Regions from separate parts of the Flavobacterium sp. GL_143 genome, predicted to be linked through region 1. Evidence: riboswitches for the same ligand, from Rfam matches in the RefSeq annotation. Region 1 holds a riboswitch; each other region holds the start of a gene.
The links. Region 1 has a riboswitch for cobalamin ahead of AC3IPI_RS10425 (TonB-dependent receptor plug domain-containing protein). Riboswitches for the same ligand answer to the same signal wherever they lie in the genome.
Positions count from the first base shown of each region.

Region 1 (6,938 bases):
AGCGAAACTGAATTACAATTGTGTTTCTTGAAAGGTTCAGAAATTGTAGATTCTGTTGCAAAAACAGGAAGTAATTGCATTGGTTTTGGCGAAATGGGTATTGGTAACACATCTACAGCTTCGGTTTTAATGAGTGTTTTAACAGGTTTTTCTATAGAAGAATGTGTTGGAAAAGGAACTGGAGTTGATGAAGAAAAATTATTTCAGAAGCAGGAAATTCTAAAAAAAGCTATTGAAAATTATTCCGGTCAAGCCGAATTAAAAGTACAACTCGCCTATTTTGGTGGTTTTGAAATCATGCAAATGGCTGGCGGAATGTTAGCCGCTTATAAAAACAATATGCTAATTCTGGTAGATGGTTTTATTTGTACTGTAGCATTTTTAATTGCTTATAAAATAAATCCTGAAATCAAGAAAAATGCTATTTTCTGTCATTCTTCAGCCGAACAAGCACATCAGAAATTATTAGATTATCTAGAAGCACAATCGGTTTTACAACTAGATTTACGCTTAGGCGAAGGAACGGGCTGTGCAATTGCTTTACCTATATTACAATCGGCAATTACTTTCCTGAACGAAATGGCTACTTTTGAAAATGCTGGAGTTAGTAAGAAGTAAAACAGTATTCAGTCGCAGTTTTTAGTTTCAGTAACAGTTCTTAAATAAATAGAAATGGCATTTATAAAAGTATACATACATTTAGTTTGGAGTACTAAAAATAGAATTCCTTACTTGAATTCCATCGAATTGCGTCAAAAAGTATGGCAACATATAAGAGATAATGCAAAGGAGAAGGGAATTTATATTGATTTTATAAATGGATATTCAGATCATTGTCATTGTCTTATTTCATTAGGCGTTGATCAAAACATCCAAAAAATAATACAACTACTAAAAGGAGAATCATCATTTTGGATTAATAAAAATCAATTGACTAAAGAAAAGTTTGAATGGCAAGATGAGTATTTTGCTGTTTCCGTTTCTGAATCAATTGTTGATAAAGTAAGAGATTATATTAAAAATCAAGAAATTCATCATACCAAAAAAACATTTCAGGAAGAATATGATGATTTTATTCTCAAGTATGGATTCCAGAAAATAAATAATAAATAAGAATTTGGCTAAAGCCAATAACATAACAAATTTCATATCCTCCAGATAAATCTGGAGGCAATTCAACTTCTAAGATTGTCTACAAAATAAAGTATATCGACAATCTAAATTTTGAATTGCCAACATCTTTAGATGTTGGTTAATAATTATGATAATCAAATTGGCTTTAGCCGAATACTAAACAATTAATATTTAAATGAAAAAACAACTCCATATTTTTTTTACTGCATTAATGTTCTACACAAGGATTCCTTGTCCCAAAAATATTGACCACAATCCTGAGTATCTGAATAAAGCTAGTCGCTATTTCCCTTTGATCGGGTGGATTGTTGGAGGTATATCTTTTCTTGCATTTTATGGTGCTTCATTTCTAGTTTCAACATCCGCAGCAGTAATTATAGGAATGATTGCTGGGATTTTAACTACTGGAGCCTTTCATGAAGATGGTTTTGCCGATGTTTGTGACGGTTTTGGTGGGGGTTGGACCAAAGAAAAAATCTTACTCATCATGAAAGATAGTGCCATTGGCGCTTATGGAGCTATTGGTGTTGTATTATTATTTTTATTGAAATTTCAATTGCTATCTGAATTAGTAACTATAGAAACAATTACAACTCAGCAATCAATGCTTACTGTTTTATTGTTGCTTATTGCAGGACACTCTATTAGTCGTTTAGCGGCTATAAGCATCGTATTTACACATGAATATTCTCGTGAAGATGCTACAAGCAAAAGCAAACCAATTGCAAAAAGCTTTAGTTGGAAAGAAGTTTTAGGTTCTTTCTTTTTTGGTTTATTACCTCTCTTGGTTCTTTCTTATTTTCAATATCAATTACTTTTAGTATTAATTCCAGTTTTCCTAACACGTTATTTTTTGGCACGTTATTTCCAAAAATGGATTGATGGTTATACTGGAGATTGTTTGGGCGCAACACAACAAGTTTGCGAAGTTATTTTTTACTTAAGTGTTATAGCAATATGGAAATTTATTTAGTTCGTCATACTGAAACTGTTTGCGAAAAAGGAATTTGCTACGGTCAAACTGATGTAAATATTGCCGAACCTTATGATTTGATTTTTGAAAACATTGTAAAGCAATTACCTCAAAATGCATTGTTATATTCGAGTCCATTAAAACGTTGTGTGTTACTTGCCAAACATATCCAACAAGAAGCCAAAATTTTAAATTACCACGAAGACAAACGTTTGATGGAAATGGATTTTGGTGATTGGGAAATGAAAAATTGGAATGAAATTTCTTCAAATGATTTAAATCCGTGGATGGAAGATTTCGTAAACATTCGAGTTCCAAACGGAGAATCTTTCATCGATTTACATGAAAGAGTCACTCATTTTATAGAAAACGAAATACTTGCTAAAAAACCGTCAAAGGCAATTATTGTTGCACATGCCGGAGTAATAAGAAGCATATTATGTCTTTTAAACTCTCTTCCTCTTAAAGATGCTTTCCAAAACAAAGTCGATTTTGGACAAGTAATTAAAGTCGAAATCTAAATAAAATCAACTTTTGTTTTGTTCATGAATAGTATTAAATAATCAAACAGAATTGATTTATAAGCTTTTTTAACTTTATATTTGCACTTTCATTAAGGTTGTGCTATATTTTTTGAGACACATTAAAAGGGAATCAAGTAATTGAAGATTGAAAATATCAAAATCAACATTCGAAAATCTTGAGCTGTACCCGCAACTGTAAGCTTAGTCCTGTAAGGGATGCTCGTTGTTAACTACAAAACCACTGTTTTAGAACGGGAAGGGAAACAACAAGACGCGAAGCCAGGAGACCTGCCTTTGTTAACAAATATCGAACTCTCGGGAAAAAGAGTTTAGAAATTATGACATTACAAAAGTTTTACATCTGTTTTTCGCTCTTAGTTTGCCAATTCATTTTGGCACAAAATGATTCTATAACAAAATTAAAAGAAGTTATAGTTTCCGACACTAACCTCAAAAAATACTCAGACTCACAATCGGTTCAGGTACTTAATGACTCTATTATTAATAAAAATGAAGCATTACTTACCGATTTATTAAACTTTAACTCTACTATTTATTTTAAAGAATACGGTCGTGGTATGCTTTCGACAGTTGCTTTTAGAGGAACAACGGCTTCCCAAGCTGCTGTAATATGGAACGGTATCAATATCAATTCTCAGATGAACGGAAGTACCGATTTTAATACTATAGCCGGATCTGACTACAATTCGGTAAGTGTAAAAGCTGGTGGAGGAAGTGTTATTTACGGAAGTGGTGCTGTGGGAGGAACAGTACATTTAAACAATGATTTAAGTTTTTACAAAAGGTTTGAAAATAATTTAAAGCTAGATTACGGAAGCTTTAATACCATTGGAATCAACTACAAAACAAATATTTCAAACGAAAAGTGGAGCGCACAAATTGGATTTTCTAAAAATAGCTCAGCCAATGATTACAAATACTTAAACCGATACAACTGGAAAGGAGAACAACGCTGGAACCAAAACGGGCAATATGATATCATTACGATGAACGCAAATCTAGGTTATAAATTTGACGCAAAGAACAGCCTTAAATTATACAGCCAAACATCTAATACTGACCGAAATACTTCAATTATTTCTGAATCGGAAACCAAGTCAAAATACATTAATAGTTTCAGTCGTAATTTAATAGAATATGATGGTGATTTTGGCAGATTCACAACCAACTTTAAAACTGCTTTTATTACTGAGAAATATCAATATTTTGAAGATAATTCAAAAAACAACTATAGCCACGGAAAAACAGAAAGCCTAATTACTAAAGCTGATTTAGGATACACTCTTTTTAAATCAACTCAAGTAAACGCCATCCTAGATTATAATAGAACCAAAGGTTACGGAACTGGTTTTGGAGATCATGTGAGAGAAATTAGCTCAGCTGCCTTAATGATAAAACAAGATTTTTTTGCAAATTGGAAAAACGAGTTAGGCATCCGAAAAGAATTTACAAATAATTACAAATCTCCTGTTTTATTCTCTTTAGGGTCATCTTATCAATTTAGTAAATTATATAATCTGAAATTAAATTTATCTCGAAATTTCAGAATTCCAACGTTTAATGATTTGTATTGGGAAGAAGGAGGGAATCCTGATTTAAAACCAGAGAACTCCTATCAAGCCGAAATTGGAAATGTTTTTACATACAAAAATATCTCACTGACCCAAACTTTTTATTACATGAAAATAAAAGACTTATTACGATGGGTGCCTAGTGATAATGGCATCTGGATGCCTCAGAACACCGACAAAGTAAATAGTTACGGAGCTGAAACCTTATTAAGTTGGAAAAAACATTTTGGTAAAAATTATTTTAATGTCAATGCGACTTATGCTTATACCGTTTCAGAAAATGACGAAACCAAAAAGCAATTGTTCTTTGTTCCTTTTAATAAAATTACAGGAGCAATTTCATATTACAGAAATAAGTTCTCAGCCAATTATCAATTTTTATACAATGATTTTGTTTATACACAATCCGATAATGACCCAAAAAACATTATTCCTGCTTACACCGTTTCAAACATAGGTATAGACTATGACTTCAAACTTTTATCCTCTTTTAAAATAGGTTTTCAAATTTTAAACGTTTGGAATAAAGAATATGAAAGTCTAGAATTCAGACCAATGCCTGGGAGAAATTATAATTTGTACATAAACCTTAAATTTTAATATAATGAAACTAACTAGATTATTTTTATTAGCATTAAGCATTTCGCTTCTTGCTTCTTGCTCTAATGATGATAATGACAACAATGACGATGGTCCAAAAGGAGCTTATGAGGATGGTATTTTTATCTTAAATGAAGGAAATGATATCAGTGGTGGTTCTGTGTCTTTTATCAATGAAGACTTAAATACAAACACTTTTGTTAAAGATGTTTACGGACCAACAAATGGAAATGACTATATCGGAAAATATCTTCAAAATATCTTTTTTGATAATGACAAAGCCTACATTATTTCTGGAGGTACAAATGTGATTAACGTAGTAAATCGTTACACTTTTAAATTAGTAGCTAAAATTGAGACTGGACTTATCAAACCTAGATATGGTGTTGTAAAAGATGGGAAAGCATATGTTACTAATGCAAACACATACTGGAGCAAAACAAACCCAGTAGGAAATACTGATGATTTTGTCGCTGTAATTAATTTATCTACAAATAAGGTAGAAAGTACAATTCCTTTAGACGGAACTGCCAACCGTATTGAACTTACAAACAATAAACTTTACATAACTGAGCCTTATAACAGTGATAAATTAGTTATCATTAATCCAAGTACAAACAAAATAGAAACTAAAGTGACTATTGGCTTAGGTGGAGATTCAATGGAAACCAAAGATGGTACATTATATATTATCAGAACTCCATATGGAGATAGAAGCGAAATTGCAAAAGTAAAATTGTCAGATAATACCATCACTAAAATTACTTTTCCAGAATCACTTGATGGAGCTAAAAACTTAGACATTTACAATAACAAAATATATTATACAGCAAATACAGCTGTTTACGCAATAGATTACACTGCTACAACAGCATCTACTACACCTGTTTTTGAATATTCTTCAACTTCAGAATATGGAAAAATGTATGGTTTTGCTGTAAAGAATGACAAAATTTATGTTTCAGACGGAGGTGATTTTGCTTCAAATAGTAAGGCTTATATCTATAATTTAAATGGTACTCTTATAAAGGAATTAACAGTTGGCTTAGGACCAAACGGATTTTACTTCAATGACTAATTAAAATCATTTATTTACATTTTACTTTATTAAAAAAGGCTTTCTAACGAAAGCCTTTTTTATTTCTCTATCTAATCTTGTAATGCTCTCAAAAGTCCTTCAGGAGCTTTATCTACATACATTTGGTTTCGAATACCATCTATTGATTTAGAATCGGTAAAGTATTCAAACTCTTTACCATCTTTAGGAAAAATTACTTTACCTGTACCTGTAATTTTAGAAATTGCAGTACTTAATAATGGTTCCGTTTCATCTCCTAAAACTCCCAACGAATTTATACTTTCTATTACGCTATAAGTAGGCGTTAATCCATTAGTATATTCTCCAAAACCTATTGAGTTAACAATCTTTAAAACAATTGGCTGCATAGCATATTTATGACTTGGATTTCGATTAGTTTTACCAAAAGTAGGTGAATCATACAAAGTAACCGAACCTACATTTTTACCTATAGTTACATCACCTATTTGTATTACATCAATGTATGGTTTTAATCCATTAATAACCAATTCACTTGCCGAAGCTGTACTTTTAGAAGTTAATATATATACTTTGGTCAAGTTCAAACTATTTAAAGCAACTCCATTAAATTTATCTATAAAATTATTATTAAGCAATTCTGAGTCTTCGCTTTCAAAGTATTTATTGAGTTTACTATTCCATTTTTGTTTAGAAAAAACCTTATCTGTAAACTGTCCAGTAATCATACTTGCTAATCGGGTTGCCGTTTGCACAGAACCTCCCCCATTATATCTCAAATCAAGAACTAAATCTGTAATACCTTTCCCTTTTAATTCTCCAAATGCAGCATTTAATTGATCATCATAGTTACCATAAAAACCATTATACATTAAGTAACCTATTTTACGACCATTCTTCTCTATCACTTTATTTATGAAAATTGGATTTTCATCCAAAACTGATTTAGTAAGTGTAACCGATTTGCCATTTGGCACAAATGTCGTTCCATCATAATCAGTTAAATTTAGCGTATAACTATCAGGTGCGAGCAAGGTTTTATAATTATCATAAGTAAT
Region 1 is NZ_CM174401.1:2,372,073-2,379,010, reverse strand. It holds gene cobT (nicotinate-nucleotide--dimethylbenzimidazole phosphoribosyltransferase) at 1-618, shown strand, start outside; gene tnpA (IS200/IS605 family transposase) at 673-1,113, shown strand; gene AC3IPI_RS10435 (adenosylcobinamide-GDP ribazoletransferase) at 1,310-2,107, shown strand; gene cobC (alpha-ribazole phosphatase) at 2,092-2,628, shown strand; cobalamin riboswitch at 2,707-2,941, shown strand; gene AC3IPI_RS10425 (TonB-dependent receptor plug domain-containing protein) at 2,970-4,823, shown strand; gene AC3IPI_RS10420 (DUF5074 domain-containing protein) at 4,828-5,901, shown strand; gene AC3IPI_RS10415 (S41 family peptidase) at 5,973-6,938, opposite strand, start outside.

Region 2 (6,938 bases), 1.8 Mb from region 1:
TTGCTGACCATTTATCGATTACTTCAACTTTATTAGAACAGTTTATTACAGCATAAACTTTATTACCATAAATTTTTACATCGTTACCTACATCACCTAGTTCTTTTATAACTGTAGGATTTCGTTCCGAATAAATATCGGTAGTATAGTTTCCGGTTCTGTAATTAAATATATCGATGCTTGCCCGGTTCATCCCCATATTTCCTTCGTTAAGCAGATAAAAACCTTCTATCTTGCCATCACTTCTTGGGGCAGCAACGCTTTTATCCGAAGACGGAAAAATGGTTTCTTCTTCTCTACAAGAAGCAAAAGCAAGAGCTATAAATAAACCGAGGATTAATTGTGTAGTTATCTTTTTCATAGCGCAATACTTATTATAAATTTCATTGTACGTCCCGGCATCGGATAATTGTATATAACCTCATACTGCTGATTAAGTACATTGTTTACCTCTATTGTTCCTTTTATTAAATATTTGCTTAAAGCAAAAGACTTTTGTACCGCTAAATCGTGTGTGTACCAAGGCTGAATTTCATTGATTTTGATATTGTTGACATTACCATTATATCGTTTTCCTACATAAACAAAACTGTAGTTAAAATTCCAGGTTTTATAATCAGCATTTAATATTCCAGAGCCGCTATGCCACGGAGTATAAGGAATCTGATCTCCGTAAGAAGACAATTCTAAACCTGCAAATTTTGTATAATCCCTACTTTCAGAATAAGTGTAGGTAAGATTCGTAGCTAAGTTTACATTACCAATATGCATTCCTATATTAAGTACCGATTCTATACCTTTTCCTTTTACTTGTCCCATATTGGTCATCATCCAGCGGAATAAATTTCCTGTTGGAGCTGCTACAATTTTATCTTTGGTATTGGTATAATATCCATCAACCTGAATAGAAAGTTTGTCTAAAAAAGAATTATTTACTGGTAAATTATAAGTAAACCCAACATCGTACTGGTTCATATATTCGGGTCTCAAAGTACTGGATCCAACCATGGTATAATACAAGTCATTAAAAGTGGGCATCCTGAAAATACGTTTTGCAAATGCTCGTAAATTAAAATCGTAGTCTTTAAATGGTGTATAACCAAGGAATAATGCAGGAGTAAACTCTTTTTTGTCCGGAGCTTTTGCGTTATAGCGCACTTCTTCCTGAACATAAGTACCAACAACACTACCTAAAGCTTTAAATTGCCCAAGTCTGAAGGAACTTGCCAATGAAAAGAATGCTGTATAGCGTTGCGGAAATGAAAATTGAGTTTGTATCCCTTTTCTTGTAGCATTTAGTTTATTGTATTGAAAATCTGTAGATAACGAAACATCCCATGTAGGCAATATGTTGTACATATTTACTGCCGAGAAATATATTTCCTGTTGGTAATAACTATCATCAGATTGTGCTCCTTCGGTTACTGTTTCGCCTAAAATATGGGTTGTATCTCTGGCAACATAATGCGTGTAATCGTAAGCGTATTTTGCCTTTGCCTGAAATTTGTATTTTCTTGTAAAATCCTTTACTATAGATGCCTGAGTGAAGAAATTCTTGTCGTATTGTCTAAATCCGTCAGAAAACTTATTTTCGACAATTGCCCCAGGTGCTCCCCTATCTGAGTCGTAATAATAAACTTTGGCATCCCAGGAACCGTTATTTATTTTTCCGAAAAGCCCAGATTCAAATCTGAATGCTTCAATATCACTATTATGTCTTGTGGCAGTAGTATCGTAGGCTACAGTACCATCCTGATTGTTTCTTTTGTACCTGAATTTATATTCACCGTTAGATTTTATATATTCAGAACTTACGCTCATGCTTACTTTATTGCTCAGCTTTTGTTCCCATCTAAAAGACGGATCAAAATAATTTATGGTCATGGTTTTAAACCGCACCAATAAATTAGTTTTTTTATTCCCTTCAAAAACGGGACGTTTGGTTCTTAAATAAATGGTAGATGCAGCTGCAAAGTCTTTTGCTGACTGAAAGATTTCACTTTTCTGACCGTTATACATGGTAAGAGATTCCATGTCGTCTAGGGAATACTTACCTAAATCTGTAACTCCGTTTTGCGCATTACCTAATTGGATTCCATCATAAAAAACACCTACGTGGTGCGTTCCCATATTACGGACATCTACGGTTTTAAGTCCGCCAAGACCACCATAATCTTTAATCTGGACTCCGGCAAAATAACGAAGCGCATCGGCAACATTATGACTAGCAAGATTTTCTAGTAATTTCCCCGAAAGACTTTGCACAGGAATTACTTCCTGGTATGGTTTTGCCTTAAGAATTACTTCTTTTAGTTTGCGAATACTATCATTAGTTGCTTGCGAATGAAGCAAAAATGGAGTAAATAAGATAAAAACGAATAAAAGCTTTTTGTTTGTATTATACATCACTAAATAAATTATAAAAACTTTTCGCGATGTAATAATCAAGAAGCATAATAAGAAAGTCCCGCTATAAAATAACAGGCTAATTTTCTTGTTCTTCAACTTTATTCCTCGAAAGTTTTAAACTATGTGATTTTGGCAGGTCTCCTGACTTGTTCCATCTTTAAACAACCTTCTCATTCGCCGCGGCGAACAATGGCATAAGTAACGTTTAAAGACTTATATAGAACTTACAGTAGCGGGTCTGTTCAGGATTTACACCTGATTCCCTTTTAACTATTTCTTCTTAAAATTTTAAGAAAAAGTAGACCAAAATTTTGAGCAAATATATAACATAAGTTTATGAAAAAAAGTTCTTATTTAATTTAATTACAATTAAGACAATAAAACAAGGGTATAATCTGCTAATTTGATAATTTTCATTTATATCCAATAAATTTGAAAAAGAAACAATGTGTAAATTAGAAAATTAGGTAATTAGATAATTTTAATACTAGCTTGATATTTTAGGATGCTTGGGTAACGATTGACTTCTCTCCTATTTTTTAATAAAAATCAAAAATACTTGACCTTTGTTTTTTACATAAAATGTATATTTGATTTTCTCTATTTCGATATTTAAAAAATTTTGAAGAACTAGAGAAACTCAACATTAAACTCAAAAGCTTTAGAATAAAAAATGGAAATAAAAAGTTTAGAAAACAGCAACCTTAAAGATTTATTAGACGTTATTAATTTGTCTTTTTCAGATTATATCGTACCTTTTAGTCTTACTTTAGAACAATTACAATCCAAAATACATGCAGAAGGAATTAAATTAGATTTATCCATCGGAGTTTATGATGATGATAAATTAGTTGGTTTTATGTTACACGCTTTAAATACCGCAAACGCACAATTTATTGCCTATAATGCTGCAACAGGAGTTATTCCTGATTATAGAGGAAAAGGTTTAGTTGGTAAAATGTATGCTATTTTAGTACCTAAATTAGAAGAACTTGGCGTAAAACAAATGGTATTAGAGGTTATAGAAGGAAATCATCCAGCAATACGAGTTTACGAAAAAATGGGGTATACAATCCATAGAAAGCTTGATTGTTTTAGAGGTAGCGTACCTACATTAGATATAAACCCTAAAGTTACTATAAAGAATCTTAAAGAAACTCAATGGGAATTGTTTAAATCTTTTTGGGATATTGAACCTTCATGGCAAAACGATATTATGGCGGTTAGCAATAGTATGGAATATTGCCAAATTCTAGGAGCTTATATAGATGATGTATTGGTAGGTTATGCAATATATAATACTACATCCAGAAAAATTAATCAAATAGCGGTGTCTCCTGACTACCGCCGCAAAGGAATTGGTACGAGTTTATGTAATCATATTAGTAATGCTGTAGATCAAAATGAATTATTAGTATATAATGTTCAAAATAGTTCTGTAGAAGCAAAAGGTTTTATAAAAAGTTTGAATATTCCATACACGATTTCGCAGTTTGAAATGAAGAGAAATCTTTAAGAAAAATAGAATTACAAAAAGCAAACACGAATTTTAACAATTTGTACAAGTTTTAATGATTAACTTCGTTTGTGAAATTAATTTAGCAAATGAATTAGTGATAATTGATAAAATTCGTGTTTAAAATTGATTTATAATAGTAGAACCTTGATGGGAGTTTGTTAAAATTGAGATTTTTTTTATAATTTTTAGATAGAATTGTATTTTTAATTATATCAGTTATTTGAAGCATTTTTTTATAAAATTTTAAGTAAGATTATTACTCAACTTAGTCATAAAACTCACATAGTCTGAGTCTTCCATTAGGAAGTACCTATCTTTTTTAGTACTTTTGCACCCTTTTTTACACAATATAATACAACAATGGCACATTCAAACAATGATTTAATCCGTTTTTTAGAAGCACAAAACCAGCTGTATCTTACTGCTCTTTCTGAAATTAAGAAGGGAAAGAAAGAAAGCCACTGGATGTGGTTTATTTTTCCTCAAATTACGGGTTTAGGCACTAGCGATACGGCCAATTTTTATGCTATTACCGATTTAAAAGAAGCTACAGAATTTGCAGCGCACCCAATTTTAGGAAAACATCTTATCGAAATTTCTGAGCTTTTATTGACTTTTAAAATGAAATCAGCAGAATCACTTCTGGGAGAGTTAGACGCTAGAAAATTACGTTCTTCGATGACTCTTTTTAGTTTAGTAGAAAACTGCCACCCTATTTTTCAGGAAATATTAAATGCTTTTTTCTCTGGAGAACAAGATCCACGTACTTTGTCCATTATTAATTCAATTATAGAGCAATCTATTGAAACAACTACGCTGTAATTATACAGTAATGTAATAGATTATTTACTCAAAAAAAGACACTACGTTGTATTTGCTTTCGCAAATCGGTAGTGTCTTTTTAGTTTTGTTAGTTAGTAAAGAAACTCATCAATAAATTCTTTTTCTTCATTAACATATAAGTAATAGGAACTTACCTCTATATCTTCTTCTTGGTGATGAAGTTCTAATCTTATTTGAATACATGGTGTCGGAATGAATTCATGATCAACTAATATTGAGATTGATTTAGGTACAATCTTGCTAATGTCCACTAAAATTTCCTCTTCAATATTATAATAATATTTAATAGCTAAATTATAAAACTCTTCTTTTTTATCTAATATATCTTTATAGGAATTCATGTTGAGTATTATTTATGTAAGGTAAAGTTATTTATAAATTTAACCTTGGCAATCCGACCACAATCTCCTTTTAAACAAGAATTGAAGGTTAAAACCAATAAAAAGTAAAAACTATATTTCACAATCGTTATCATTTATTCAATTTATCCCTATTTTTTCTAATTCTTTTATTATTCCTTCTATTTGCTTTTCATCCCATCCATCAAGAATACCACCAATACTAATTATACTTTTATTGCTGTTTTTTTTATAAATTCTAAATTTCATACTTAGTGAACTTGCCTCATATTCATTCCTATATGTAAACCTTAGATTAGTATATTCATAAAATTCCGTTTCTTCTTTATAAAAGTATTTATTAAATACTAACTTGATATGATTATTCTTAATTTCTATTGCTTTTAAATTTTTAAGGGAACAGAGAATTAAATTTGGAAAAACAACTGTGATAAACCATATCGGTAAAATATTAGTATAGGTCAAATTTTGACCAACGGCAATTAATAGAATGAAAATATGAGAAGCTAAAAATCTGTGTAATAAATATTTTTTATTTTTTTTTAAAATCATGAACTTTTATTCCTTTTTGATATTATAAATAATTATTAATTTGCTTTTAATTCTGCTCCACTAAGTAATCAGTATGCTATGGAAACACAATTTCACATTATGCACAAATATAACATTGATTTTCAATCAGTGTTCACAATAAGCTTTAAAATAAAAATCCCCGTTCATTAAAACGTGATTTTATTTAGATTACAATTGTTCTATTAATTCTTGAATGTTTATTCTATTCATATAATTGGTATCAACAAACTTATAAGTAATGCGATAATCCGTATCGATAACAAAAACCGCAGGAATAGGTAATTCGTTGTTATCATTATCGTTATAATCAGATAACTCTATACCTAGACTCTTGTAAGTAGGGATTGCATAATTTTGAAGTTCAAAGGAAATGCCAAGTTGATTAGCCAAAGCATTGTCTTTGTCCGTTAATAACTCAAAATCTAGTTGGTGATTATTCTTTAATTCTTTGCTATAATCAGGTTTTTGCGGAGAGATTACTACCAATTTTGCTTTTTTGTCTACAATTTGCTTTAGGTTTTCCTGTAATGCTCTCAATTCTAAATTACAATAAGAACACCAACTGCCTCGAAAAAAAGCGACAATCACTTTCCCGTTTTTTAGAAGCTCTTTTAATTCTATAGTTTCATCATTTGTATTTGGAAGACAGAAATCGGGAAACCGTTCGCCTATCCCGATGCTACTTTCTTCAATCCCCTGAGTTTTCAATTCCTCAATGGATTTACTAAATATTTCTAAAACTTCTGTCGGAAGTTGTTTTGCCAAATTTTGATTTAACTCCTCTATCTGTTGCGCTAAAATCTTCATATTTTGTTTACTATTTCCGCAAAGATTTAAAAGTTAATTCAGAACCGCAATACCGCATAAAATTGTCCTTATGGGATAAAAAAGTCAATTTTAAGAAAACAAAGGAATGAGTGATAAAATAAAAAAAAATCAATTTGAATTTACCTGAATTTCATTAGCCAAAAATGAAAAATTAGTACGGCTCAGGCATTCTAAGTTATAAAAAAAACTCGCCAGTATTAGACGAGGTTTTATTGGTTTCTGCGATTTGCTTTGTGGGCACGAAGTCAGAGACGTTCGCGCAGCTGGTACTTTAGAACTCTTCGCAGAGCGGGGTTTAAGAATTTACTTTGTGGGCACGGAAAGGATTTCCGCGCTATCGTTGCGCATATCCGAGCAATCGGGTAAGTATATTGTGCTAACGTTATACTTATAATCACAGTTGAATT
Region 2 is NZ_CM174401.1:4,176,583-4,183,520, reverse strand. It holds gene AC3IPI_RS17715 (YncE family protein) at 1-361, opposite strand, end outside; gene AC3IPI_RS17710 (TonB-dependent receptor) at 358-2,406, opposite strand; cobalamin riboswitch at 2,524-2,732, opposite strand; gene AC3IPI_RS17705 (GNAT family N-acetyltransferase) at 3,083-3,925, shown strand; gene AC3IPI_RS17700 (DUF1810 domain-containing protein) at 4,289-4,750, shown strand; gene AC3IPI_RS17695 (hypothetical protein) at 4,843-5,112, opposite strand; gene AC3IPI_RS17690 (hypothetical protein) at 5,251-5,682, opposite strand; gene AC3IPI_RS17685 (peroxiredoxin-like family protein) at 5,872-6,510, opposite strand.
Region 2: linked by a shared signal. The riboswitch ahead of AC3IPI_RS17710 (TonB-dependent receptor) and the one ahead of AC3IPI_RS10425 (TonB-dependent receptor plug domain-containing protein) in region 1 are both predicted to bind cobalamin.

Region 3 (6,938 bases), 590 kb from region 1:
CCGTCTATTTCATAGACGAATCCGTTTACAACCCCCGAATGCATTGATTCGGGCGTTGAATTCCCTACGTATGATTTAGGCTCTTCAAAAGTTAATAACGGAAGTTTTGCTGTATAATTATGAAGCGCTTCGTATCGTAATCGCAACCCTGGAGAAATAGCTCCTCCCAAATAGTTATCATTTTCGTCGACAAAATCGTATGTAATGCAAGTTCCAGCATCGATAACCAATCTATTTTGATTAGGATATTGCAATGTTGCTCCACTAGCAAGTATAATTCTATCGATTCCTAAAGTTTTTGGCGTTGCGTAATTATTTTTAAATGGAAAATGACCTTCATTTGTCAAAAAACAGACATTTACATCATTTTCAAAATTCAAAAACGACTCTTTTTCGACATTTCCGACAGACGCAACGACCAAATCGGTCACTTTTTCAAATTTTTTTAAAATTTTTTTAATTTTTATTTGGAGCTCATTTTTATCAAAAACAAACAATTCCAAAACAGTATCATTCTCAAAAACAGCACCCTTAATACGAGTATTCCCAACATCGATTGTTAAAACCATAGCTTCTTACTTTACGAATGCGAAGATACGAATTGATTTTTTTTTAAAATTGTTTTGGAGAAACTAAAAAACATTCTATATTTGCACCCGCAACAAGCACGGTACCTTAGCTCAGATGGTAGAGCAATGGACTGAAAATCCATGTGTCCCTGGTTCGATCCCTGGAGGTACCACGAAACCCGAATAGAAATATTCGGGTTTTTTGTTTTTAACACTTCTCCACAAATGCATTATTTATAGGATCAGGTTCAAAAGTTGGGGATTAAGCAAAAAGATTAGATAATCTGAACAAGAAGAAATCAATATTTCTTACACCTCTGAATTGTGATCTAAATGCTTTAATTTTTGCATTAAAAGATTCAGCCGAAGCATTTGTACTTCTATTATCAAAATAGTTTAAGATTGACTGGTAATTAAAAGTTATGGTATTGAGCAGAATATTGAAGTTTTTAAAACCTGATTCCTCTACATTTCTATACCAATGTGCTAGTTTGGTCATAGCAATATGTTTATCGTTGTGATTATTGTAAATCCCTCGAAGTTGTTGATTTAGATTATAGGCTGTTTCTATATCTGGATATAGATCAAAGAGCATTTGAGCTCTTTCTTTTTGGCTCTTTGTCCATTTTTCGCGAGATTTATAAAGTAGATATCTGCTTCTGGCTAATAGCTGTTTTACAGAATCTCCGTTTGATAAAAGCTGTGAGATATATGTTTTATTTTCTTTTTTTGCCTGTAATATCAATTGATTTTCAAAATCCATAGCTTCCCATCGATGTTTGATTCTGATTTCTTATAATGCTTCCAATGCCAATTTTTGAACATGGAACCTATCGGTTACTTGTATGGCTTTTGGAAAGGCTCTCTTTGATATTAATTTCATGGAATTAGCCATATCAAGTGTTATTTCTTTTACACAAGATCTCTTTTTGTAATCAATTTTACAGAGGTGTTCTATGACCTGATCAGCTTTGGTTCCTGCAATAATAGCCACTAAGCAGCCTTTTTTGCCTTTGAATTTCTTGTTGGTCACAATAGTATATAGTTCACCCTGAGATAAAGCTACTTCATCAATGGATAAATGAGTACCCATATTTTCGGGGTAAACAATCCACTGGTGCGCATGTTCGCGCGGAGCCCATATACTAAAAGAGCTTAGATGTTTTTTATATTGTCTTTGAAGTTTTTTTCCATTGACTTCGAAAAAACCTCCAATAGTATGACAATCGGTAGCACTTTTATCGATTAATTTCTTTTAAAAAAGCCGCAAACTCCTGCGTCATGCGAGTTCCTTTGGCAACTAATGCCCAATCTCTTTTTATAATTTGACCATTGGTTTTATTGGTCCAGCGGCGTCTTTTGATATGTAAATACACAAATTTGCCTCTTAATGGAAAATCCTGAATGGTAATCTCATCTTGAAAACCCTTTGATACTAATTCAAACATATCAAACTCTTGTGGAGGCTTGGCGCTCTCTTCGAAATAAAGGTGTAGTACTTCTTCTGTGTTAGTGCTAGAAACTATTTCAAAGTGTTCTACTAAAAAATCAGGCAGCATAAATTTTAAAAGGTCTATAGGAGTCATCTCAAATTCTTAGATTACAAAGTTCTTATTTTATTTTGACATTCCTCCCCAGGTTTTGTTCTTGATCCTATTTATATATCATTTACTCAGATTCTTGTCAAAAATTCTATATTGGAGAAACTAACAATATAGATAATAGAGTTTCAAAACATCAGAAACATTTTTATTCAAATTCTTTTACTAAAATAGCAGATGACTGGGAAATTGTTTTAATATTTAATTGCGTTGATAAAGAAGAAGCTATCTATTTAGAAAAGTTTATAAAAAGAATGAAAAGTAAAGTATTTAACAATAAAATAATCGCTGACCCATCTATTTTAAAAGATATCCTTTTTAAAAGAAAATCATAATTTGTCCCTGGTTCTCCCGAAGCCTCGGGACTGGAGGTACCACGAAACCCGAATAGAAGTATTCGGGTTTTTTGTTTTTAACACTTTCCTGTTTTTCAACCGCAAATAAATTTTACCGCAAAGGTCGCTAAGATTTTTTACTTAAGAATATGTTCAAAAACGCAAAGTTCGCAAAGCTTAATGATAAAGCTTTGCGAACTTTGCGTTTTTACTTCGCGATCTTTGCGGTAAACAACCTAATAAATCTTACCAATATTAAATTCCAACGGTTAAAACCGTTAGCTATGCTTATAATATAAAGCTAACACTGCTTTTAATTTCTGTTCTTTTTCAAATACAGCCAGAGATTTCAACCTTCGGATAGGTAAAAATATACAAAAAAGTTCGCAAAGCTTAATGATAAAACTTTGCGAACTTTGCCTTTTTACTTCGCGATCTTTGCGGTAATTTTTTTTGCGGTTAAAAAACAAAAAAATTATTGATGAAATACAGAAACTGCAGGAAAATAATATCCTGAAAAATTTACCGATGCTGTTTTTTCTCCTGAATCAGCGTTAAATATATAAAGATTGTTTATAGAGAAATTCACACCAAAACCTGAATTTAAGGTATTTACCACCAAAGTATTTATCTTTCGGTCATAACCAATTCCTGCACCATATAAGATATTTGAATTTGTTAATGTAATAAAAGGCGCAGTCAATGAATCTGGAGTACCTGCATATTTATAAATTTCTTTACCACCACTAAAACTTCCGTTTTTAGCAATAAAAACATCATTTTTAGCAGCCGTAATAGATCCCGGATGCCAAGCTCCCCAGCTTCCGTAAGCCTGAAAACCTAATGCAATTTCTTTTACTTCAAGAGTATTCGAATCTATACTTATAAGATTTTTTCCTCCTGCTGCCCATACTTTTTTATCATCGGTAACAGCAAATCCTAAAACTATACCCGGAATCGTTTTTTCGACTGCCAATGTTGAAGCATTTATTACAATAACACCTTTTGAAGCAGACAATGCAAAAATATAACCATTGGCCTTAACAACATCTCCAACCTGACCTGTAACACCTTCGATTTGCCCATTCACTTCCATCGTATTAAGATTAAGCTTAAATATCCCTTTACCAGAAGTCAAAAGGGCTTGATTTTCATCAATACCCACAACTGCACGCCAGTCGTTTCCGCCTTTAGCAGGGACTCTTTTTTCTTCTTTTAATGAATAAGCATCGGCTACTACAACAGGTCCGCCAACTTTAGAAACTAAAAATAGTTTTTTATTAATGATGGTCCCAAATTCTAATGTAGATGATGCCGGTTTTAAATCTTTATCTGGATTTACTTTTACAAAAACACTATCTTCTATAGCTCTTGTATCGTATCTATAAAACCCTACCGTTCCTGTTCCGTGACCAAACCATCCTTCGTTGATCATAAAGAAACCGTTTTCATATGCTCCCCATGCATGGATATCATAAGTAAGAGAAACTTTTCCGCCATCATTTTTGGCTATCATTGTAATTTTAAAATCTCCCCTCGTTTCTGGTTTAAAGATATAGGTAGAATCAGATCCTACTACTTTTCCGTCTATCGCCCATTCAAAAGAAACGTTCTTTCTATCTGCTAATTTTGAGCTTAATTGAAGTGTTTTCCCAACAGTTAAAGTATCTTTTAATTGCTGTTCGCCTTTTATTACTGGAGGTTCTGTAAAATCATCATCATTATTACACGAAACTGTTAGCATCATCAAAGAAGCAATTGCAATTAATTGCTTGGAAAAAAATCGGTTTTTCATTATTCAATATTTAAAAATTATATTACTTAATTCTTTAAATCGAAATACAATTCACCCTTACAAAAGTTGTATAAATAAACTTTTGTAAAAGCACAGCATATTGTAAAGCGATACGTTTTAATGATTTTTTTAGTGGAGAAAAAGAAAATATCGAAAAGAGAAGCTTCCAAAAAAGGATTGCTTTTGCGATATCATATTTGCAGAAAAAAAATCTCATAAATTCCATTTTTGGCTTACGAGAATAGAATAGATAAACAATACCATTATCACACAAGGTGAAAAGTATTATTCTTAATTCAAGCTTCAATCCCCGAAAGCTATTTATTACTATAAAAACGGCAGGTCTTCTGACTTACTCCCTACACCCAGCCTTCCCTTTCTAAATGAAAAGTGACGTATTAAAGGGTTTCGGTTAATGAGCTTACAGCTGCGGGACAGTTTTGGATTTACACCAAATTCCCTTTTAATGTCAATATCATATCGATATGACAACCATTTTCTGTTTCAAAATTTGAGTTGCAAAACTAGTGTTTTCTTTCGTAACAAAGCAATAGTTATTTATTTTAAAGGCCTTGAACATCTCTGCAAACTATAATTTATTTTGAATTATGAAGCTTTGATTTACTGATCAAATGTTAAATCAACAAACAAACCCTATTTGTTAAAAAACCATCAACTAAATATAAAAATATCTTATATATTCGTAAAATGATACCTTATACTTTTATCTACTATTAAAAACACAACCATTTTATGAGTAACACATCTACAAAAGGAATTTGGAAAGTTATTTCGGCCTCTTCTATGGGGACAATGATAGAATGGTATGATTTTTATATTTTTGGGAGTTTGGCTGTAGTTATTTCGACCAAATTTTTCCCCTCCGATAATCCAGCAGCATCTTTCTTGGCAACATTAGCCACTTTTGCAGCAGGATTTGTCGTTAGACCTTTTGGCGCTTTATTCTTTGGACGTCTTGGAGATTTAATTGGGAGAAAATACACTTTTATGGCGACCCTATTATTAATGGGATGTTCTACTTTTTTAATTGGTTGTATTCCGAGCTATGAGAATATTGGTTTCTTAGCACCATTATTAGTCTTGATTTTACGATTATTACAAGGTCTTGCACTTGGCGGAGAATATGGAGGCGCTGCAACCTATGTTGCCGAACATGCTCCTGTGGGTCAACGCGGGTATTGGACTTCATGGATTCAGACTACTGCAACTGTTGGACTTTTTATTTCTTTGATGGTCATTTTAATCACAAAAAATTCTCTCTCGGCGGAATCATTTGATTCTTGGGGATGGCGTGTTCCGTTTTGGGTTTCGATTGTAATGGTAGGAGTTTCTTATTTGATACGAAAAAACATGGATGAATCTCCTGTTTTTGCTAAAGCAAAAAAGGAAGGAAGCATAAGCATAAACCCTTTAAAAGAAAGTTTTGGAAATAGATACAACCTGAAGTTTGTATTACTTGCTTTATTTGGAGCAACAATGGGACAAGGTGTAGTTTGGTACACTGGACAGTTTTACGCCATGAGTTTTATGAAAACGGTAATGAATATCGAATCTTCACAAGTAGATGGATTACTAGGAATTGCATTATTGTTAGGCACTCCGTTTTTTATAGTCTTTGGGTGGCTAAGTGATAAGATAGGTCGAAAATATATTATGATGGGTGGCATGTTACTCGCTATCCTACTCTACAGACCTATATACAAACAAATGTATGAAACTGTGAATCTGGATAACAAGGTTATTTCGAATACATATACAACTGAAGCCGATAACAATGATAAAAAAGAACATTACGTTATTACAAACAATGAATATTCAGACGGGACAACTGCAGCGATTAAACAAATAAATCATGCTGAAAAAATTAACCCCGAAAGACAAACTACAATCACTATTAATTCTCAAGATAAATGGGCATTGATTTTTCTGGTTTTTGTTCAAGTTCTTTTCGTTACGATGGTTTATGGCCCTATTGCAGCTTTTTTGGTAGAAATGTTTCCTGCAAAAATAAGATACACATCGATGTCTTTGCCATACCATGTCGGGAACGGAATATTTGGTGGTTTGCTTCCTGCAATTTCAACCTATTTTGTAACCCACTCTAAAGAAGTTGGCAAATCCGACTTTTATCTCGATGGGCTTTGGTATCCTATTATTATAGCTTCGATATGTTTTGTTATCGGAATGATTTATATTGACAATAAAGATAAAAATACTCACATCTAATCCTATCACAATGAATGTACTAAAACGAATATTGGGAATACTATGGATAATACTATCTATTGCTGCTGCTTACTTTTGCATTTTTGAATTTGGATTACCGAAACTTGTTTCCGACAAACAGGATGATTTAGTTTTCGGAATTATAATTCTATTTATCCTTACTCCTCTTATCGTTTTAGGACTTGGTACTTTTGGGTATTTTTCATTGATTGGAGAATATGACAAAAGAAAATAAATTACATTTTTCTGTTTTCTAAAACTACTTAAAACAAAAAAGCTGCCTATAACAATCTATAGACAGCTTTTTAACTAACTAACCAAATAAAATTATTTTTTCAAGAATTTCATTACTTGAGTCTTGTTGTTTTCATCTATTGCTTTCACGATATAT
Region 3 is NZ_CM174401.1:1,784,724-1,791,661, reverse strand. It holds gene AC3IPI_RS07765 (type III pantothenate kinase) at 1-569, opposite strand, end outside; tRNA gene AC3IPI_RS07760 (tRNA-Phe) at 670-742, shown strand; partial or broken gene AC3IPI_RS07755 (ISAon1 family transposase) at 832-1,662, opposite strand; gene AC3IPI_RS07750 (ISAon1 family transposase N-terminal region protein) at 1,808-2,155, opposite strand; gene AC3IPI_RS07745 (GIY-YIG nuclease family protein) at 2,233-2,505, shown strand; gene AC3IPI_RS07740 (DUF5074 domain-containing protein) at 2,981-4,300, opposite strand; cobalamin riboswitch at 4,621-4,812, opposite strand; gene AC3IPI_RS07735 (MFS transporter) at 5,054-6,547, shown strand; gene AC3IPI_RS07730 (DUF6814 family protein) at 6,558-6,782, shown strand; gene AC3IPI_RS07725 (alpha-amylase family glycosyl hydrolase) at 6,875-6,938, opposite strand, start outside.
Region 3: linked by a shared signal. The riboswitch ahead of AC3IPI_RS07740 (DUF5074 domain-containing protein) and the one ahead of AC3IPI_RS10425 (TonB-dependent receptor plug domain-containing protein) in region 1 are both predicted to bind cobalamin.